DNA from 3 places in the Rhizorhabdus phycosphaerae genome. Region 1 is predicted to be linked to each of the others. Evidence: riboswitches for the same ligand, from Rfam matches in the RefSeq annotation. Region 1 holds a riboswitch; each other region holds the start of a gene.
The links. A riboswitch is a leader RNA that binds a small molecule or an ion and turns the genes downstream of it on or off. The one in region 1 is predicted to bind cobalamin.
Positions count from the first base shown of each region.

Region 2: it holds a riboswitch for cobalamin, as region 1 does, so the genes downstream of both, G6P88_RS02335 (TonB-dependent receptor plug domain-containing protein) here and G6P88_RS10045 (TonB-dependent receptor) in region 1, are expected to answer to the same signal.
Region 3: it holds a riboswitch for cobalamin, as region 1 does, so the genes downstream of both, cobO (cob(I)yrinic acid a,c-diamide adenosyltransferase) here and G6P88_RS10045 (TonB-dependent receptor) in region 1, are expected to answer to the same signal.

Region 1 covers NZ_CP049107.1:2,187,583-2,194,875, reverse strand. The annotation lists gene G6P88_RS10045 (TonB-dependent receptor) at 1-1,382, opposite strand, end outside; cobalamin riboswitch at 1,561-1,820, opposite strand; gene G6P88_RS10040 (AGE family epimerase/isomerase) at 1,979-3,088, opposite strand; gene G6P88_RS10035 (D-glycero-alpha-D-manno-heptose-1,7-bisphosphate 7-phosphatase) at 3,085-3,597, opposite strand; gene G6P88_RS10030 (hypothetical protein) at 3,735-4,580, shown strand; gene rfaE2 (D-glycero-beta-D-manno-heptose 1-phosphate adenylyltransferase) at 4,631-6,043, shown strand; gene G6P88_RS10020 (tetratricopeptide repeat-containing sulfotransferase family protein) at 6,272-7,293, shown strand, end outside.
Region 2 covers NZ_CP049107.1:488,038-495,330, reverse strand. The annotation lists gene G6P88_RS02345 (hypothetical protein) at 1-106, shown strand, start outside; gene G6P88_RS02340 (ABC transporter ATP-binding protein) at 100-873, shown strand; cobalamin riboswitch at 903-1,096, shown strand; gene G6P88_RS02335 (TonB-dependent receptor plug domain-containing protein) at 1,224-3,197, shown strand; gene G6P88_RS02330 (DUF1636 domain-containing protein) at 3,315-3,722, shown strand; gene cobT (nicotinate-nucleotide--dimethylbenzimidazole phosphoribosyltransferase) at 3,719-4,732, shown strand; gene G6P88_RS02320 (histidine phosphatase family protein) at 4,729-5,298, shown strand; gene G6P88_RS02315 (adenosylcobinamide-GDP ribazoletransferase) at 5,325-6,014, shown strand; gene cobD (threonine-phosphate decarboxylase CobD) at 6,011-7,006, shown strand; gene cbiB (adenosylcobinamide-phosphate synthase CbiB) at 6,999-7,293, shown strand, end outside.
Region 3 covers NZ_CP049107.1:495,920-503,212, forward strand. The annotation lists gene bluB (5,6-dimethylbenzimidazole synthase) at 1-224, opposite strand, end outside; gene cobO (cob(I)yrinic acid a,c-diamide adenosyltransferase) at 227-835, opposite strand; cobalamin riboswitch at 1,104-1,335, opposite strand; gene alaS (alanine--tRNA ligase) at 1,421-4,084, opposite strand; gene G6P88_RS02365 (LytTR family DNA-binding domain-containing protein) at 4,197-4,895, opposite strand; gene G6P88_RS02370 (FkbM family methyltransferase) at 5,259-6,095, shown strand; gene G6P88_RS02375 (glutathione S-transferase family protein) at 6,120-6,746, opposite strand; gene G6P88_RS02380 (VOC family protein) at 6,783-7,139, opposite strand; gene recA (recombinase RecA) at 7,157-7,293, opposite strand, start outside.

The DNA of each region.
Region 1 (7,293 bases):
TTGTTCGCCCTGTTGACATAATCGTCCTTGGTGATCTCGGGCCGGTCATAACGGATGCCGCCGATCACCGAGAGGCTGTCGCTGAACGCCAGCCGGTTCTCGGCGAAGATCGCATATTGGCGGATCCTGTTGATGTAGCGGGTCTTGGTCGCTGCATTGCCGGTCTGATCGATGAACGCGCCGACGATCGGGTTGACGATCGACACCAGCCTGGTCGCGTTATTGCCCGAATTGCTGACGTTCTTGTAGCTGATCCGGTTATAGTCGGCGCCGATCACCAGCCGGTTTTCGACGCCTCCACCCAGATCATTGGAGAAGGCGGCGGTCGTCCGGTTCCCGGTCTGTTTCTGGATATGGTAGAGCTCGAGGAAGCTCGACTGACGGATGCCCGCCGGCGTGGTGCCGGTCGCCGCGACATAAGTCGCGTTCTCCGAATTGTGCCAGTATTTGTTGGCGGTCAGATGATAGAAGGTGCTGCGGACCGAGATCGTCTCGCTCGGCTCCCATTCGAACTTCACCTGCGTCCAGTTGTCGCGGAAGCGCAGGTCGGCGTCGGTGACGTTGTAGTTGGTCTTGCGGATCGACCTGTCGAGGCGGTTGTCGATCAACGGCACGCCGAACCAGACGCGCGGCTTCTGCCGGCTGAAATCCTCCGACACGGTGATTGCCAGGGTTTCGGTCGGGCGGACGCGCAGCGCACCGGACAGGGCGATCGCGCTGGAATCTCCACGCGTCATCCAGCCATCGGACCGGCGATAGCTGGCATCGACGCGATAGCCGATCATGTCGTTCAACGGGCCGCCGCTGCCCCCGGCGATATTCCAGAAACCGAACGATCCCACACCGGCCCGAAAACTGTGCTGGAGGGTGTCGCCCGGCTGCTTGCGAACGACGTTCACGGCGCCGCCGATGGCACCCTCGCCGTAGAGGACCGAGGCCGGACCACGCAGCACCTCCACCGACTCCGCCATCCATGGATCGGCCGGAAAGGTCAGCGTGTTGTTGTACATGCGCATGCCGTCGTAGAGCGTCATCACCGAGTTGGTGCCGGTGAAACCTCGTGCGCTGAGACCGAAGCCGAACACCCCGGACGTGTTGACGATGCCGGTCGCGCGCGCCGCGGCATCCTGGATCGTCAGGTCGCCACGCAGCCGGATCGCATCGCCGTCGAGAATCTCGACGCTTGCCGGAGTCTCGAGAACGGTAAGGCCCAGTCGGCCGGCGCCCTCATTCGTCTTCCGAAGCTGCATGTCGCTGACGCCGGTGACGGTGATGGTCTGCATATCCGCGTCGGCATCGGTACCGCCCGCGTGGGCGGCCGGAAGGTGGAAAGGCGCAAAGATACAGCCCGCGAACAGGCAAAAGGTCTTGATGGTGGACATCACAAAAGGTCCCGGTTGCGAATGACGCAAGACGAGGCCCTGCCGACGTGCGCATGACACGACGACCCGCATGGCCCGCGACGCCGCAACGCGCCACGATCCAGACGGAGCGGCCCTCGCCGCTCGTTCGTCGCTCAGACGGAAATCACCGTGCCCCGGCCATCCCCTGGACCAAAGCAAGAGCGACCTAACGCCGGCAGGTCTCCTGGCTCACGGGTCATCACTTGATGCACGGCCTTCCCAGGCCTCGCATGATTTAGCGTCCGGCCCAGTGGCTGGCGGCTCGGGGCATGGTAGCCAGGCCGCACATGTGCATCGCGCTCGCCGCTTACAGTTGCAGGGACAGCTGCGGATTTGAGTGACACCGGATTTCACCGGCTCACCCGCACCGCATTCCCATTTTCAGTCCTTTCGGACACCGACGCGATCTATGCCCAAACACGGCTTTCGAGCCTCGCTTGGACGAAGCGTCCATTAGGAGGGTTAATACTGCCCCGCAAGAGTAGGCTGCCATATTGCACCTGGCTGAACAGCAGCGCGCAGCCGCATAGTCCGGGCGGCGATCCTGCCAGCGGACCGGGCGGATCTGTTAGGCGTCATACCCGACGTTGATAATAATCAAGCGCCGTCGTGACATGGTATAGCGAGCTTGCCGGCATGTGATCCACCAGCGCGTTGCCAAGCGGATCTATCCGATCGATCCAGCCTCCTGGAATCGATGGCGCCAAAAATGCCTGCCATGCTGCGTGGAGGATGTCCGCCACTCCCGACGGCCGGGCTGCGCGGCCCAGAGGTGCCATGAAGGCTTTCGCCGCTTCCATAGACGACCATAAGCGATACTGCGCGGTCGCTCTTTCCGGTCCCACCAGGTCCACGATTCGGCCCTTCGCGTCGATGCCGCTCAGCGCTCGCTGCAAGAGGCCTTCGATCCTCTCGTCCATGGCTATATTGCACATCGCCGCGTGGCGGGTCAGCAGCCAGACCCATTCAAAATGATGGCCGGGCTCGAACGACCGGCCCCCATCTAGAGGGCGCCATTCTTCGTCAAAATATTCCGACAGGACATTGGTCCGGCCAGTAATGAACCTGCTTTCGCACAACGCGACGAGCGCGGCGATGCGGGGGCTGAAATCGCCGCATAGCCCGACGTCCTGAAGGGCGAGAAACGCCTCAAGCAGATGCATGTGGGGGTTCTGGCGGCGTGGCAGCACGGCGCTGGGCCATTGTTCCGCATAGCCTCCCGCCGGATGAGCCATATCCTGGTCGAGAAAGGTCAGCGTGCGGTCGACAAGGTTGATGTAGCGGGGGTCGGCGTCGAGCCGGAGCAGGCTGGCCAGCGCCAGCAGAACGAAGGCATGCGCGTAGAGGTCCCGCCGGTCATCCACTATCGCGCCCTGTTGCGTGCAGGAAAAAGCCCACCCCTTCTGGGCGTCGGCATCGGTGTAGTTCCGGATCATCGAATGACCTGCCCGCAGCGCAAGGTCCGCGCCGCGGGGAAACCAGCCGTTAAGTGCCGCTGTGGAAAAGACATATATCTGCCGCGCCTGGACCATCAACCGGCGTGGCACATCGGCTTGCGGTGTGCCGCTCAGTGTCAGCCGCTCGACGAAACTGTCTTCATCGGAATCGTAGCCGGCGTCGCTCCACAAGGGCAGCGCGTCGCGGCACAGCCAATCGATCCAGAAGGTGGGGGCGGCAGGAGTCACAGACCGCTCAGGATCTGGGCAACGAACTTGTCCAGATTGCCGCCCTCGAACAGGAAGCCGGCGATCCCGGCGGCCGCTGCCGCCTCCATGTCGCTCGCCCTATCGCCGATCATGAAACTTGCGCCACGGTCGATATGATGACGATCGATCAGCCGGTTCAGCATGCCCGGCTCAGGCTTCCGGCAGGTGCAGCTATGTGCATAGCGTTCGACGCTTCCGGCGGGATGGTGGGGGCAATAGGCGATATCGTCCAGCCGCGCCGCGTCCGGCAAGTCGGCCTGCATCGCGGCGTGCACCCGGCCCACGGCGTCTTCCTCGAAATAGCCCCGTGCTATTCCCGACTGATTGGTCACCACGAACAGTCGATATCCCATGGCTGCCAGCCGGCCCAGCGCCTCTTGGGCACCGTCGATCCACCTTATGTCCCGCGGATCCGATAGATAGCCGGTGTCGACGATCAGGACGCCGTCCCGGTCGAAAAATGCCGCCCGGGCCGGTGCGCGATCCACGCGTTCTTCCTGCGAAAGCTCAGCGTGTGACATTTTCGTTCGGCATCTGGCTGGCGGTTGAATAAGCGTTTCTACGCTTGTTTGACATTGGCACAGCGGTCAAGTTCGGACGCGCGAATAACGGTTGGGGGTGGGGGATGCTGGCGCAGGTTGCGAAGATCGCGCTCATCATGCTGTCGGCAAGCCTCGCGGCCGCCGCCTGGGCGCGACCGTCGGCGTCCGATCTTGCGTCCAAGGCGGGCTGGCATTGGACGGTGGCCAGGGCTGGCGATTTCGATCTTGCGACCGCACGGCGTGCCGCCCGCGATCCTTCCGACGTGCTTACTGTCTATATCGAAGGTGATGGCTTCGCCTATGTATCGAGTGGCCGCCGCTCGATGGATCCGACCCCCAAGGATCCGGTGGCGCTGCGGCTGGCCCTCCAGCACCCGGGCAGCGGCGCGGTCGCGTGGCTGGCCCGTCCTTGCCAATATGGCCCTCGCGCACGCAATTGTCGCAGCGATTACTGGAGCATCGCGCGATTTGCGCCGGAAGTGATAGACAGCGCCAGTGTCGCGCTTGATCGGTTGAAGGCCGAGATGGGAGGGGCGATCCGGCTAATTCTGGTTGGTTATTCGGGCGGCGGCGCGCTGGCCGCGCTGCTGGCCGAGCGCCGTGGCGATGTCGCCGCGCTGGTCACCGTGGCCGCCAACCTCGATCTCGGTGCATGGGTCGAGATGCACCGCCTCACGCCACTGACCCTGTCGATCGATCCGGCTGCAAATGCCGGGCGTCTGTCGCAAATGCCGCAGGTCCATTTCGTCGGCGCGGACGACGATGTCGTGGATGAGAGGATCGCCCGCAGCTTCGTCGCCCGCATGGCGGGCGATGCTCCTGTCGCGATCGTGGTCATCCCGGATCAGGGCCATGGCTGCTGCTGGGCACAGCAGTGGCCTGCTCTTGCTCAGCGCCTCGAACTGACCCGGATCAAGGGTTGGCGTTGATCCGGAAAGATTGAGCCGTTAGCGACCGGCTGAAAGAACGGGATATTCGAATGGACAGCAACGAAATTTCCCGGCCTCATATTCTCGTGGTCGGTGATGTGATGATCGACCGTTACATCATCGGCGAGACAAGCCGCATCTCGCCGGAGGCGCCCGTGCCCGTCGTGATGGCCGGCCGCGAAGATATGCGGGGCGGCGGTGCCGCGAACGTGGCCGCGAATGTGCGGAGCCTGGGTGCTCGAAGCAGTTTGCTGACAATCTGCGGCGACGATGGTTCGGGACGCGATCTGTTCACGCTCATGGCAGCGAACGACGTCGACCTCGATTGCGTAATCGAGGCGGGGCAGCGCACGACACAGAAGACGCGGCTTATTTCCGGCGTCCAGCAGATCGCCCGCATCGATTATGATGCGGCGGTGGGCGATGCCGCAAGGGCCGAGCTCGCCCGGCGATTTGAAGTGCGCCTGGACGGTGTTCAAGCCGTCATCTTTTCCGATTATGACAAGGGTACGCTTGCCGATCTGCCTGCGTTGCTCGCGATCGCCCGGCGCCATGGCGTGCCTACCTTCGTAGATCCCAAAGCTGCGGATCGCGCCCGCTATCGTGGCGCATTTCTGCTGAAGCCCAACGCTCGCGAATTCCATGCTCTGTTCGGCGATTGCCGCGACGAGCAGATCGCTGATCGCGCCAGGCAAGGGATGGCGGAGATGAACCTCGACTATATGGTCGTGACGCGCGGTGCGAAGGGGGTGATGATGGTGTCGCGAAGCGGCGACGTTGTCGATCATCCGACCGAAGCGGTCGAGGTGTTCGACGTCACCGGGGCGGGCGATACGATCATTGCTGCGCTGGTCGTCGGCATTGCCCAGGGACTTCCCATCGCCGCCGCCATCGACCAGGCCAATATCGCGGCCAGTGTCGCGGTCTCGCGCCCCGGCACCTATGTCGTGACGCGCGCCGATCTCGAAGAAAGACTATACCGGCGCAGCCATTCGATGACCAAGCTGGCCCCCATCGACGTGCTGGCGAGAAAGCTTGCTCATTCCCGCGAATCCGGGAAGCGGATCGTCTTCACCAACGGCTGCTTCGATGTGCTTCATGCGGGACATGTCCGCCTGCTCGATGAGGCCAGGCGGCAGGGTGATATTCTCATTGTCGGACTGAACTCCGATGATTCGGTCCGTCGGCTGAAAGGCGCCTCGCGACCTGTGCATTGCCTTGCCGATCGCGCCGAGGTGTTAAGCGCTCTTGCCGCCGTAGATCATGTCGTGATGTTCGAGGACGATACGCCGCTGGACCTCATCAAGACGATCCGGCCCGACGTGCTTGTCAAAGGCGGCGACTATACTGCGGACAGCATCGTTGGCGCCGATCTCGTCCGTGAGGCCGGCGGGCAGGTCGTGATCATACCGACGCTGGCTGGGCGTTCGACCACAGCTATTCTTGCAGCACTGCATGCCTGATGCGGTCTCGAGATCGATAGCCATGCATCAATGTTGTGCTAAAGCTGACCACTCTGGGCTTCCCCAGGTTGAAACGGGCGGCGTCGCTCCTCGGAAGCAAAGGCAGGAGAGTGGCTTCAATATGTCGCGAGGGCTGGCTCCAACCGCTTTTCCAGCCCTGCCGCAGCCTGCATGTGCAGCCCTCCGGCTGGCTGTCCGCTTCCTCTTTAGGACGAAAAAACTGCCATCATGACCACTCCTCAGACAAATTTGACGGTCGAGCAGGCGCTCACCCAGGCGCATGCTCACTGGAATGCCGGTCAGGCCGATCAGGCCGAACAGCTGTGCCAGCAGGTGCTCGCGCTATGGCCGGGGCAGTCCGACGCGCTGCATCTGATGGGGCTGATGGCGCATGCCTATGGCAATCTCGATCTGGCGATCGATCACCTGCGCCGCGCCTCCCTCGCGCCGCGGGCGCCTGCGATCTACCTGAGCAATCTCGCCGAAATGTGCCGCCAGGCCGGACAACTGGCCGATGCCGAGCAGGCCGGCCGCCGCGCCGTGGCGATGGACGCCATGATGGTCGCAGGCTGGAACAATCTCGGTATCATCTTGCAGGAAGCCGGAAAGCTGGAAGAAAGCCTGACCTGTCTCCAGCGGGTGGTGACACTCCAGCCGGACTATCCGGAGGCGCACAATAATCTGGGCAATACGCTGAAGCGCCTGGGGCGACTTGATCAGGCCCGGTCCCATTATGAGCAGGCGCTGAAGCTCGCGCCATCCTATGCCGAAGCGTTCAGCAACCTGTCCAACTTGCTGAATGATCTGGGGCGGCCCGACGAAGCCTTGGCTTCGGCGCGTCGTGCGATCGACGCCAATCCACGTCTTTCCGACGCCTATATAAATGCGGCGGCGGTTGAACTGGCGCGCGACCGCTATGATGAGGCTTTGCGTTGGGTCGATTCCTTGCTGGCCTATGCGCCTCTGCATGTCGGTGCGCTGGGCGTCAGGGCGACGATATTGCGCAGGCTGAGCAGGTTGGACGAGGCGCTGGCCGACGCTCGCCGTGCCGTCGCTGCTGCGCCCGATAATGGCGAGGCGCAGAATATCCTCGGGGAAGTCCTGCAGGCCCAGGACAAGATAGACGAGGCGCTGGCGGCGTTCGATCGCGCCGCTGGATCGCTCGGCTTTGCGCCGGAAAAGGCGCTGATCAACCGCGGCGTCCTGCTCATGGAGCAAGGCGACAAGGACGCCGCGAAACAGGCCTTCGA
Region 2 (7,293 bases), 1.7 Mb from region 1:
CCGCCTGCTACCCACTTACTACAAATGCAAACCGGCTGTGGTGACGGCCTTTCGGGGTGTGTCGGTCTTCATCGCCCATCCTCTCCGGGAGCGCCGCACATGGTGACGATCTCTCTTCGCGACCTCGTGCTGGCCCTGGATGACAGGGAGGTGGTCAGCGGGGTCACCGCCGATCTGGCCGGCGGTCAGCTGATCGGGATCATCGGCCCCAATGGCGCAGGCAAGTCCACGCTCGTTCGGGGGATGCTCGGGCTGCTCCCGGCGGTATCGGGCGAAGTCAGGGCCGACGGGCGCCGGATCGAAGATATTCCCCCGGGCGATCGGGCGCGCAAGCTCGCCTATCTCCCGCAGGGCCAGAATCTCCACTGGCCGCTGACCGTCGAGCGTCTGATCGCGCTTGGCAGGCTGCCCTATATCGGCCCGCTGTCGCGGATGAGCGAACTCGATCGCGAAGCGGTGAACGAGGCGATGCAGCGGACCGAGGTCGTGCATCTCGCACAGCGCACGGTGACCGAACTTTCCGGCGGCGAACGTGCCCGGGTGATGATGGCGCGCGCGCTGGCGGTAGGGGCGGGCGGATTGCTGGCCGACGAACCCCTCGCAGCGCTCGACCCCGGGCATCAGATCGACATGATGACCCTTCTGGAACGCGAGGCACGGGAAGGTGCGCTGGTCGTCGTCGTGCTCCACGACCTGACGATGGCCGCCCGCCATTGCGGCCGGTTGTTGTTGATGAATCGCGGAAGGGTCGTCGCCGACGGGCCGCCCGATGCTGTGATGACCTCGAGAAACCTGTCGGAAGTCTATGGAATCAAGGCCTATCTCGACCACGCAGACGGGGTGCAGTCGGTGATCGCCCTGGGCCGCGGATAGACGATTGACGCCCGCCGCTGCACTGCGGTAACGACCCGCTTGCGACAGGTTCCCCGGAGACGGGGATGAAAAGGGAACGGGGTTCGAGACCCCGGCTGCCCCTGCAACTGTGAGCGGCGAGCCATCGTGCCACATGCCATTGGGATCGATCGATCCTGAGAAGGCGGCGCGAACACGGCGTTGACCCGCAAGCCAGGAGACCTGCCCGTCGCGGTCGTCCTTCGCGCGGACAGGGTGTGCCGGGCGGACGGGGGTAAACCCGAGAGACGACATGTCTGGACCGTGCCTCGCGCGGGGATGTGTCGTGCCTTGATGGCCGGAACACCCCTAGCAGGCGCGGCCCCTTCGTCATGGGGTGCCCATTTGTGCTGAAACAACTGTCTTTATTCTGCCTGCTTCTCTCATCCGCGACTTCGGCTGCTCTGGCTGACGATGGCCAGGAGGCTCCGCCGCCGGACCCCGCTACCGATGCGGAAGCCATTCTGGTTACCGCGACCCGGCTTCCGCTGAGCCTGGACCGCGTGCCGGAATCGATCACGCTGCTCGACAAGGCCGCGATCGACCGCAACCAGGACATCGGCGTCAGCGAGTTGCTGCTGCGCACGCCCGGCGTGAGCATCCACCGCAACGGGGGATACGGAAGCTCCACGTCGCTCCGCATTCGGGGCGCAGAAAGCGACCAGACCGTCGTCGTGATCGATGGCGTGAAGCTCAACGATCCCTCGTCCACGGGGGGTGGGTTCAACTTCTCCAATCTCCTCATCGGCGATGCCGCCCGGATCGAGGTGCTGCGCGGTCCGCAGTCGATCCTGTGGGGCAGCCAGGCAATTGGTGGTGTCGTCAACATCGTGACCCCGCTTCCCAAGGCTCCGCTGGAAGGCAGCTTCGACCTTGAGGCGGGATCGCGCGAGACCGCGAGCGCCCGGGCGGCGCTCGGCGGCAAGCAGGGTCGGTTGACCTGGCGGGTCGGCGCGCAGGCCTTCACGACCGACGGCATCTCGGCATTCGCCTCGTCCTTCGGCGGCCGCGAACGCGACGGCTATCGCAATCGCAACCTGTCCGGACGCGCCGAACTGGAGATCAGCGAGACCATCAGCGCCGATGTGCGCGGCTATTATTCGCGCGGGCGGAACGAGTTCGACGCCGTCGGTGCCGACAACCCGGCCTATGGTACGAACCGGGAGTTCGTCGGCTATGCCGGGCTGAACGTCGACATGTTCGACAAGCGCCTGCGCAACCGCTTCGCTTATGGCTATACTGATACCGACCGCGACAATTACGACCCGCGCAATCAGCGGACTAAGACCTTCGACGCCGCCGGGCGCAACCAGCGGTTCGAATATCAGGGCAGCTTCGCGATAACCGAGCAGGACATCCTCCTCGTCGGGGTTGAGAACGAGCGCTCCCGCTTTCGTAGCGTCTCGCCGCCCGCAGCGCTGTCGACCCCAGTGCCGGCGCCGGTGCGCGGGAAGAGCGAGATCACTGGCATATATGGACAACTCAGCCTGCAGCCGGTCACCGGCCTGACGCTGAACGCCGGCATGCGCCATGACGACCATGCGCGCTTCGGCAGCAAGACGTTGTTCTCGGCGGGCGGTATCGTCAACCTGCCGACGGGCACGAGGATCAGGGCCAGCTATGGCGAAGGCTTCAAGGCGCCGACCCTGTACCAGCTCTACTCCGAATATGGGAACGACGCGCTCGCACCGGAACGCGCGCATGGTTGGGAGGCGGGCGCCGAACAACGCCTGTTCGGCAACAAGCTCCAGATCGGCGCGGTCTGGTTCGACCGGACGAGCCGCGATCTGATCGTTTATATCGGCTGCGCGAGCAGTTCCAACACGCCGCTCTGCTTCCAGCCCGGCACGTCGATCCGTCGGCTCGGCTATTATCAGAACGTCTCACGGGCCAAGGCGAGGGGCCTGGAGGCTCAGGCCAGCCTGAATCCGCTGGCCGGCTTGTCGATCGATGCCAACTATAGCTGGACGATCGCCGAGGACCGCTCCCCCGGCAGCGCCAATTTCGGCAAGTGGCTGCCTCGTCGCCCGCGTCAGCAGGCCAACGGGTCGATCAGCTATGCGTGGCCGTTCGGACTCACCACCGGAGTTGCGGTGCGCTGGTCGGGTCATAGCTACGACAATGCGTCCAACAGCCAGCGGCTGGACGACTATATGCTCGTCGATCTCCGTGCCGAACTCGCGCTTTCGGATCAGGTTCGCCTGTTCGCCCGCGCCGAAAACCTCTTCGACGAAGGCTATATGACCGCCTACCGCTACGGGGCGCTCGGTCGCAGCATTTATGCCGGTGTCAGGGGGCGGTTTTGATGTTCGGCTCCCCCACGAGCATTACCGACGCATCGCGGGGGAGCGTCGGCGGCCACATTCATGGGATGTGGCCGCTTCCCGCGAACAGGACCGGCACCGCAAGCGGAGGGCATCATGATGCTTGAGCCGACAGCGACGGGCCCCTCGATCGTCATCTGTGCCACGTGCAGGGTCTCGAGCGATTTGCGCGAGGACGGCAGCGGCAGGCGCGGCGGCGCGCTGCTTGCCGAGGCCATGCTCGAAATACAACGCCGTGACAGCCGCTATGAAGGGCTGGGCATCCAGACGATGGCCTGCTTCTTCGCGTGCTCGGAGCATATCTCCGTCCATCTGCGCGCACCCGGCAAGATATCCTATGTCCTCGGTCGCTTCACGCCCGACGCGGAGGCAGCGAGGGCGATCCTCGATTATGCATTGCTCTACGCCGACAGCACTCATGGTAGCGTCCGCTACGCCCAGTGGCCCGAGGGCGTGAAAGGCCATTTCATCTCCCGCTCTCCTCCGGAAGGCTTTGTATTGCGATGAGTTTCGCTTCGGTCGAGGCAGTCGAACAGGCCCTGCAGAGCATCGGCGAACCGGATAGCGCCGTGATGGCAGCCGCCAGGCGACGTCAGGACAGCCTGACAAAGCCGCGGGGTTCCCTTGGCCGCCTCGAAGATATCGCCCTGTTCATGGCAGGCTGGCAGGGCCGCGCGACTCCTCGCCTCGACACCGGCAAGATCGTCGTTTTCGCGGGCAATCATGGCGTTGCGGGGCTCGGGGTGAGCGCCTTTCCGGTGGCCGTAACCGGGCAGATGGTCGCCAATTTCAAGGCCGGAGGCGCAGCGATCAACGCGCTGGCGGCGGTCGCCGGTCTGGCGCTGGACGTGGTCGCCCTCGATCTGGACCAGCCGACGGCCGACTTCACGCTCGGGCCGGCCCTTTCGGTGGACGAATGTCTTGCGGCAATGTCGGCCGGCGCACGGACGGTCGAATCCGGTCTCGACCTCATCGTCCTGGGCGAGATGGGCATCGGCAATTCGACCGCGGCCGCGGCCCTGGCCGCGCGCAGCTTTGGCGGCTCGGCGACGCAGTGGACCGGCCCCGGCACCGGCCTCGACGGTGAAGGCATAGCGCGCAAGATCGCGGTCGTCGAAGCCGGTCTGGCCCGTCACCGCGATGCACCCGCCACGCCGTTCGAAACGCTGCGACGCCTCGGCGGGCGCGAGATCGCGGCCATTGCCGGAGCGGTGCTGCGCGCCCGGCAATTGCGTATCCCCGTTCTTCTGGACGGCTTCATCTGCTGTGCCGCCATCGCGCCATTCGCTTCGGAAAATCCGGCGATCACGGCCCATTGCCTCGCGGGTCACCGCTCGGCCGAGCCAGGCCATATCCGCCTGCTCGACCGGCTCGGATTGCGCCCGCTGCTCGATCTCGACATGCGGCTTGGGGAAGCCAGCGGCGCAGCGCTTGCCGCGACGCTCGTCCGCGCAGCACTCGCCACCCATTCTGGCATGGCGAGCTTTGCCGAAGCCGGGGTCGAGGACAGGGAATGAGACCCTTTTCGCTGCACCTGTTGCGCCACGGCGCAACCGCGGACGGAGGACGTTTCAACGGGCGGACCGATGTCGCGCCGAGCCCGTCGGGGATCAGGGCTTGTCTGGAGCAGGCCGCCGATCTGCGGTTCGATCTGGTCGTCAGTTCGGACCTGAGCCGCTGCGCGGTCGCCGCCGAGCGGATCGCCGAGGCCCATGGCGCACCGCTTCGCCTCGATCCGGCGTGGCGCGAGCTCGATTTCGGGCGCTGGGACGGGGTACATCCCGGGGACGTGGATCCCGCTGCTCTCTCGCGCTTCTGGGGCGACCCCGACCTGCATCCGCCGGAAGGCGGGGAACGCTGGTCCGAACTGGTCCGCCGCGTCGGGGATGCCGTGTCGGCCTTGGAGCGGCAGTCGACTCTGGTCGTTGCCCATGGTGGATCGATCCGCGCCGCGCTGGCGCATCTCTGCGGCTTCGACGTTCGTCAGTTATGGGCTTTTCAGATCGGAAATGCGTCGCTTCTGAGCATCGAAATATGGCCTGGGGACGGCGGCGCTGCCCAGATTGTCGGGCTCCGTCCATGAAAGGGCTGATCGCCGCTATACTCTTCATGACGCGTTTGCCCTTGCCGGCAAGCCTGGCCAGGCAAGCGGATTTCGACCGCGTCATGGCCTGGCTGCCGGCAACCGGGCTGGTTGTCGGGCTTCCTGTGACGGTGATGGCTTGGGCAGTCGCGCCGCACGACGCCTGGGTGGCTGCGCTGCTGGGTCTTCTCGCCTGGATCGCTGTGACCGGGGCGCTGCATCTGGACGGGCTGGCCGACGTCACCGACGGGCTGGGTGCCGCGCATGGCGATCCGGCGCGGCTGTCCAAGGTGATGGCCGACCCCCATGTCGGAAGCTTCGGCGTCGTCGCCATCGCGGCACAGGTTGCGACCAAGCTTGTGCTGCTCCATGCGGTCGTCGAAGCGCAGAACTGGCTCGCCCTGCTACTGATCCCGCTGGCCGCACGGATCGGGCCGGTCGCATGGACGCTGAGCCTTCCGTCCCTGCATGGCGGCCTCGGTTCGCGCCTGCGTGCGGGTGCGCATCGGGTGCATCTGCTGGCCTGGTTGACCCTGTTGGCGGCATTATCCGTCGTGGTTCCGCCGTTGCTGGCGTTGGTACCGGCGCTCGCCGGCTGGCATTTCTTCGTCGCGCGACGGCTGGGCGGGATATCGGGCGACAGTCACGGCGCCGGTATCGAGCTGACCGAAACTTGGCTGCTCTTGTCCATCATCGCAGCGGGCTGGGTGCGATGATGGACCGCTGGACCTGGCATGGCGGCGGGCTGTCAGCCGCCCGCCGGCATTTCGGCGGCCATGCGGAGGACTGGCTCGACCTCTCGACAGGCGTCAACCCCAAGCCCTGGGCATCGTCGGAGCCTGTCGCGATCGACTGGACCCGGCTGCCGGACGAAGAGGCGCTGGAGGATCTGGAGCGCGCCGCCGCGGCGCATTTCGGATGCACCGACGAGCATGTGTGCGCGGTCCCGGGGACGGAGCTTGCCCTTCGCCTGATCGGCCGGCTTTTGGGCGGGACGGGCGAGGTCCTGGCCCCATCCTATCGTAGCCACGTCGAAATGTTCGACACCGCGCGCTGCATCACGCTGGAGCAGGCCGCTGCTTCCGGAATGGGCGGGGGAGAAGAGGGGGTGCTCGTCCTGGCCAATCCCAATAATCCCGACGGTCGGACGATCGATCGCGCGTCACTGCTGGCGCTCCATCATGCCGTGCCGCGACGCTGGCTGCTGGTCGACGAGGCCTATGCCGATGTCTGTCCCGAGATGAGCCTGGCCGGAGACGTTCCGGACGCGGAGCGCCTTGTAGTGCTGCGCTCCTTTGGCAAATTCTTCGGCCTCGCCGGGCTTCGTCTCGGTTTCGTCGTGGCGCCACCCGCGTTCCTGGCGCGGTTGCGTGCGGTGCTCGGGGCTTGGCCGATCAACGCGGCAGCCATCGCTATGGCCGGCAGCGCCTATCGCGACCGATCCTGGATCGGCGCTGCGCGGACCCGACTTCCGATTGAGGCGGCGAAGCTCGACCGGGTGCTGCAATCGCATGGCTATGCACCCCAGGGGGGCTGCCCGCTCTTTCGCCTCGTCGAGACCGAAGACGCTGCTTTTCTGTTCGAGCGCCTTGCCCGTCACCACATCCTCGTCCGGCCCTTTGCCGAGTATTCCCGCTGGATACGATTTGGACTGCCGGACAGCGCGCTTTCGCTCGAAAGGCTCGACCGGGCGCTAGGCGATGGCTGACCCCGTTGCGCTCGTCGCGCTGATGCTGGACGCGGCCCTCGGATGGCCCGACCGGCTATATCGATGGCTGGGTCATCCGGTCGGTGGCTTCGCCAGGCTGATCGCCCTGTGCGAGAGACGGTGGAACCGCCCTGAGCTTGGCGACCAAAGGCGTCGCCTGCTCGGCATGCTGTCGGTGCTGCTTCTCGTGGCGGTCGTCGGCGCTGGTCTGGCGTTGATGGAAGGGGTCCTTCGATCGCTGATGGGATCGCTCACCTGGATCGCCTTTGCGCTGCTGGCATTCCCCG
Region 3 (7,293 bases), 1.7 Mb from region 1:
TCATCGGCATGCTCGGCCAGCGCCGCCCGCACGCCTGCAGACCGGACGCGCACATAGCGCCAGGGCTGGGCATTGCCGACCGAGGGCGCCAGCTGGGCAAGGCGGAGAAGATCGGCGACCACCGGTTCGGGCAAAGGCGTGTCACGAAAATGCCGGACGTCGCGCCGCCAGCGCAGCAACAACTCCAACGCGTCGGGAAGCTCCGGCGGCCACGGCTCGGACATGGTCAATATTCGATGCCGGGCTGGGCGCGGACGTTCTGATCGCGAAAGGGGTGTTTGACCAGGGTCATGTCGGTGACAAGGTCCGCCATGTCGATCAGCGGCTGCGGCGCGTTCCGGCCCGTCACGATGACATGCGTCATTGGCGGCTTCGTCCGCAGCACCTCGATCACTTCCTCGACGGGCAGATACCCATAGCGCAGCACGATGTTCAGCTCGTCGGCGAGCACGAGCTTGTAGGTCGGATCGGCGATCATGCGCTTCACCTCATCCCAGCCAGCGCGCGCCACTTCGATGTCGCGGGAGCGATCCTGCGTATCCCAGGTGAAGCCCTCGCCCATCGGCTTGAATTCGACCAGTTCGGGAAACTGATCGAACACGACCTTCTCACCGCTGCCCATCGCGCCCTTCACGAACTGGATCACGCCGACTTTCATGCCGTGGCCGATCGCCCGGATGACCATGCCAAGGGCGGCGGAGGTCTTGCCCTTGCCGGTGCCCGTGTGGACGACGATCAGTCCTTTCTCGACGGTTTTGCCAGCGATCTTGCGCTCCTGGGCGGCCTGGAGCCGGACCATCTTCTCCTTATGCTCTTCGTCGGTACGGGCCTTCATGCGGCCTGCTCCCTTAGGGGACTGGGGTTTCTGGACGTCGAAGCGGATATCGCGGTGAAGGCTCGTTCGGGCATCATCTTTCCCCGGCGCCGTCGACGACAGGCGGGGCGCGCGGCCGCAGACGGTGGAATCCGCCCGTGCGACGACCGGCCGTCTTCCCCGGACAGGCGCCAGCGCCGACGGAAGAACCGGCCGCGCGGCCCCGGCCGCACTGCTTCGTCGCTCAAACGGAGAAAAAACCGTGCCGTGGCCATCCCCTGGACCAGGCAAGAGCGACCGAGCGCTGGCAGGTCTCCTGGCTCACGGGTCAGGGCATGATGTGCGGCCTTCCCAGACACCCATCGGGATCCAGTGGCCTGTGCCGCCCCGGTAGGGAAGGCACGCTGCACATCGCGCTCGCCGCTTACAGTTGCAGGGACAGCCTCGGATTCGGGAGCGTCAGCACCCTCACCGCGTTCCCATTTTAAGCCCTTTCGGGCACCGGCGCGATCTGGCGAGGCCGGAGAAATCCTCCGGTCTCTCGGATGTCATAAGAGAAGGCGGCGCGCCTGCCAAGCCGGCGCGTCGACGCTTACAGGCAGAAGCTCAGGCGGAGAGCTGCGCCAGCTGCGTCCGGACCGCCGCAATCGCATCGGCAGCTCGGGCACCGTCCGGCCCGCCGCCCTGTGCCATGTCCGGCCGCCCCCCGCCGCCCTGCCCGCCCAGCGCCGCGACGGCGGTCTTGACGAGATCGACTGCGCTGACACGGTCGACCAGATCGGAGGTCACACCGGCCGCGACGCTCGCGCGGCCCTCGTTGACCGCAACGATCATCGACACGCCCGAACCCAGGCTGGCCTTCGCCTCGTCGACGAGGCCGCGCAGGCCCTTCGGGTCGAGGCCTTCGACATGCTGCGCCAGGAAGGCCACGCCACCGATGCTTTCGGGACCGGCGGCCTCTGCCTTGCCGCCACCGCCGAGGGCCAGCGCCTTCTTGGCATCCGCCAGTTCGCGTTCGAGCCGGCGCCGCTCCTCGACCAGCGCCGCGATGCGGGCGGGTAGCTCGTCGGGCGACGTCTTGAGGGCGGCCGCTGCCTCCTTGAGCTTTTCGTCGCGCTGCGTGAACCATTGCCGCGCGCTTTCGGCGGTCAGCGCCTCGATACGGCGGACGCCGCTAGACACGGCGCTCTCGCCTACGATCTTGAACAGGGCGATGTCGCCCAGCGCGGAGACATGGGTGCCGCCGCACAGTTCCACCGAATAATTCTTGCCCGGCGCATCGGCTCCGAGCGTGCCCATCGACAGGACGCGGACTTCGTCGCCATATTTCTCGCCGAACAGCGCCATCGCGCCGGCCTCGATCGCCGCGTCGGGCGTCATCAGCCTTGTGGTGACGTCGTCATTCTCACGAATGTGGCGGTTCACTTCGGCTTCCACCGCAGCGATGTCCTCCGGCGTCAGCGCCTTGGGATGGGAGAAGTCGAACCGCAGCCGATCCGCAGCCACCAGGCTGCCCTTCTGCGTGACATGCCCGCCGAGGCGGTTGCGCAGCGCCGCATGCAGCAAGTGGGTTGCGGAATGGTTCGCGCGAATCCGCGCCCGGCGCTCGCCGTCGACCGACAGATGCAGCGCGGCACCGACCTTGAGGGTGCCCGACAGGATACGGCCGCGATGGGCGTGGAGCCGGCCAAGCGGTTTGGCCGTATCTTCTACCGCGATCTCCAGTCCGTCGTCACCGGTGATCGTGCCGGCATCTCCCATCTGGCCACCGCTTTCACCATAGAAAGGCGTCTGGTTGGTGATCAGCACGACCTCGTCCCCGGCCGATGCCTGGTCGGTGCGCTGGCCGTCCTTGACGATCGCCAGCAACTGGCCATCGCCTTCCTCGCTGACATAGCCGGTGAATTCGGTGCCGCCGAACTCCTCGGCGATGTCGAACCAGATCTCGTCGGAGGCCTTTTCGCCGGACCCCTTCCAGGCGGCGCGGGCGGCCGCCTTCTGCTCGGCCATCGAGCTGTCGAAGCCGCTGCGATCGACGGACAGATCCTGCGCGCGCAGCGCATCCTCGGTCAGGTCATAGGGAAATCCGAAGGTGTCGTAGAGCTTGAACGCGACCTCGCCGGGCAGCACGTCGCCGGCCTTCATCCCCGCAGTCGCCTCGTCTAGCAGCTTCAGGCCGTTGGCGAGCGTCTGACGGAAGCGCGTCTCCTCCAGCTTCAGCGTCTCCTCGATCAACGGCTGCGCGCGGACCAGTTCCGGATAGGCGGCGCCCATCTCGGCAACCAGGCTCGGCACCAGGCGGTGCATCAGCGGTTCAGCCGCGCCCAGCAGATGGGCATGGCGCATCGCGCGGCGCATGATCCGGCGCAGCACATAGCCGCGCCCTTCGTTCGCCGGCAGCACGCCATCGGCCACCAGGAAGCCCGAGGCACGGAGATGGTCGGCGATGACGCGGTGCGACGCCTTGAAATCCCCATCGGTCGCGCTCCTGGTCAGTTCGCCGGAGGCAGCGATGAGCGACTTGAAGGTGTCGGTGTCATAATTGTCGTGGACGCCCTGCATCACCGCGGCAATGCGTTCCAGCCCCATGCCGGTGTCGATCGACGGCTTGGGCAGGTCGATCCGGGTCTCCTTGTCGACCTGCTCATATTGCATGAAGACCAGGTTCCAGATCTCGACGAAGCGGTCGCCATCCTCGTTCGGGCTGCCGGGAGGGCCGCCGAAGATATGGTCGCCATGGTCGTAGAAGATTTCCGAACATGGGCCGCACGGGCCGGTATCGCCCATCGACCAGAAATTGTCGGAGGTCGGAATGCGGATGATCCGGCTCTCCGGCATGCCGATCTTCTTCCACAGCCCGAACGCCTCGTCGTCGGTGTGGTAGACCGTGACGGTCAGCCTGTCGGGCGAAATGCCCCAGGTGCCGGTGATGAGGTTCCAGGCGAGCGAGATCGCCCGTTCCTTGAAATAGTCGCCGAACGAGAAGTTGCCAAGCATCTCGAAGAAGGTGTGATGCCGCGCGGTGTAGCCGACATTGTCGAGATCATTGTGCTTGCCGCCGGCGCGCACGCATTTTTGCGAGGAGGTTGCGGTCGTATAGCCGCGCTTCTCGAGGCCGGTGAAGACGTTCTTGAACGGCACCATGCCCGCGTTGGTGAACATCAGCGTCGGATCATTGTGCGGCACCAGTGGCGCCGACGGGACCAGTTCATGTCCCTCCCGCGCGAAATGATCGAGAAAGGAGCGGCGGATGTCGTTGGTCGAGGTCATGCAGGCGACTTAGGCGAGAGCAAGCCGCTTCTCAAGCGGTGATGGTTCAAGGGCGCTGCAGCGACGTGTTTCTTCCGTCCTATCATCTGCCCGAAGACGGCGGCCTCGTCGCTCAGGCGTCGGGTGCTTCGTCCATGAGCCAGCCCTGCGCCCGGAGATAGGCTATGCGGTTGCGCGCCACCGGTACGCGGAGCCCGTTGGTCAGCAGAAGCGCGACCGAGCGTCCATCCTTTTCGTGCCGGCTTACCGCATCGCGGGCCACCCACCAGGAGCGGTGGACCTGAAGCCCCCGTTGTTCATCAAGCGCAGCGACCACGTCGCGCAGGACCGCGTGATGAAGGCTGGACCCCACCGGAAGATGTGCACGGACATGATGGTCCTCCATCTGCAGGCACAGAGCGATGGCGAGGACATGGTCGGGGACGCCGGCCGATCCTTCGATCTGCGGCAGCTTTGCTGACACAGCCGGTTGAGGAGACGGTGGCACAAGTGCAAGGTCGTGCTCCCCTCGCCAGGAACCGGGCCTGCTGCGTCCCAGTTCGATCCACGTCAGCGCGGCCATCGCGGGCAGCGCGACCATGATCGTCAGACCGTACCAGTCGAACATCGACATGGCCGCGGCGCGGCGGGGCCAGAAGACGTAGGTCTGGAGGGCGCCGAGCAGGGCCAATGGGACGCAGGTGACGATCACCGAGGCGAAGAAACAGAACAGCGGCGGGAAGCCGCGCCGACGGCCTGTATCCAGCGCCGCGATCATGGTCGGCCAGAGGATGAGGCTGCCGATCCAGAACAGGCCGGTCCAATAGGCCATGCGCCGGAAGACGTCCGATTCGTAACTTCCAAAGGGGCCAAGAAGACCGAACTCCAGCCCAGCGAGGGTTGCCCAGCCTAGCACACTAGCCCATTTGTCCGGACGCCTCAGAAGGGTGTGTGATTCCATTCTTCCGTTTTGCGGCAAAGCCCCACTCGACGGCAAGTGCCGTAAGGTATTCCATTCGCCCGCTCGCCCAACCGCCCATTCGCGAAGCCGCGCTCGCGATCCCTTCGCATCGATGACAGTCACGACAACCTGACGGTCCAAGGGAGAGTGTGGATGGTGCTGCGGTGGTTGAGGAAACAGGCGCGATTGCGGCATGAGGGGTCGAGAGGACGCCTTAACGCCCTGCTCGCCGCGATGAACGAGCGGCTTGCCGCCGAGTTCAGACCGACCGTGACCTATATCGGCAACAATCGCGTTCTCGTCGGAACGCGCGTCGGCGACCGCACGATCGCCTATTATGTCGAGGCCGACGATCGACTTTTCAGCCCCTGGTTCATCGTGACAGGCCAGTTCGAAACCGACGTGACGAATTATCTGCTGCGACACCTGCGCGCGGACAGCCACTGTATCGATGTGGGCTCGAACTTCGGCTATTATACGTGCCTGATGGCGCGCTTCTGCCCCGGAGGACGCGTGCTCGGCATCGAAGCCGACCGCCATATCTCAGAGCTTGCGCGCGACAATCTGTTCATCAACGGGCTGCACGAGGTCGGTGACGTGATCTGGGCGGCAGTCTGCGACCGCGACACCGAAGTCACGCTGTTCCGTCGCACCTCGCGGTCAGGCAACACCAGCATCGTCGATGTCGGAGAGTCCTTCACCACCCATTTCGGCGAACCTCCGGTCGAGCCCTTTCGGGTGCAGGGCCGACGCATAGACGATTTCGCCGAGCGCCTGCACGGCCGCGTCGATGTCATCAAGATCGATGTCGAAGGCGCGGAGCCGCTTGCCCTGCGTGGAGCGGGGGACGTCATTCGCGATAATCGCGATCTTTCAATCGTGATGGAATGGTCGCCTGGACAGATCGCAGCGGCTGGATTCGATATCGGCGAGTTCGTCGACGAGATCAGGGCGATGAACCTGCGTGCCTTCGTTCTGGAGCGCCATAGCGAGCGGCCACTCGATATCTCCAGGCTGGCGACGCTGCCCTATCAGTCTGCGATCATATTGCGCCGCACCGATGCCCGATAGTTCCTGCGCACCAAGCGCCGCAGATCAGGCATAGGCATAGGGGCCGCCCTTTTCCAGCGCAGCGACATAGGCCGGGCGCGCGTGGATCTTGTCGAGCCATTCGCAGATATTGGGGCGCCGCCCGTCGAGTTGGAGGCGCTGGCGGGCTGCCTCGAGCGGGAAGCTCATCATGATATCGGCCGCCGAGAATTCGTCGCCGGCGAACCAGCTACGACCAACGAGCTCGCGCTCGACATAGTCGATATGGGTCATCGCCATGCCGGTAACGATCTTGCGTGCGGGCCAACCGAATGGCCCCATGCGGTCGATCACCAGCTTGAGCAGCAGCGGCGGCATAAGCGAGCCTTCCGCATAGTCGAGGAAATAGCGCCAGCGCAGCGCGCCGTCGGCATCGTCGGGCGGCCCCAGCCCGCCATGGGCGAGCGCAACCAGATATTCGAGGATGGTTGCCGTTTCGGCGACGACCCGCCCGTCATGTTCGACCACGGGCGATTTGCCCAAGGGGTGGACAGCCTTGAGCTCGGGCGGCGCGAGCATCGTCTTGCGGTCCCGCTCGTAGCGTTTGACCTGATAATCGAGCGCCAGTTCCTCGAGCATCCAGAGCACACGCTGGGACCGGGAATTTTCGAGATGATGGACGATGATGGTCAAGGCACGGCTCCCGCGATGCGGCCCGGCTCCGCCCCGTCAGCCCGGCTCGTTCACATAGACCGCCATCTCGTTACCGGAAGGTTCGCGGAAGTGGAAGCGGCGACCGCCCGGGAAGGCGAAGATCGGCCGCGTCACCACGCCACCGGCGGCTTCGACGGCCGCCAGGCTGGCCTCGAGATCGTCCACCTCGACGACCGGCAACGGGGCCGCGGGCGCGTCATCGCCATGCCCGTTGAGGCCGAGGTCGCTCGTGCCGCCGGCCCCCGCCGCGACGGTGCCGGCATAGGCCGGCCCGAAGTCGGTCAGCGACCAGCCGAACGCCGCCTCGAAGAAGCGCCTGCTCTCGCCAACCGAGACGACGGGCAGTTCGACATAGTTCAGCCGGGCAGTCACAGCGCACGATCCTTCGCTCAGATGTCGTCGTCTTCCGACGGACCGGCCATCAACGCCTCGCCGACACCCTCGGCATTGCCACGGATCGCGGCCTCGAGCTTAGCCGCCAGTTCGGGATTCTCGCGCAGATAATTTTTCGCATTTTCCCGGCCCT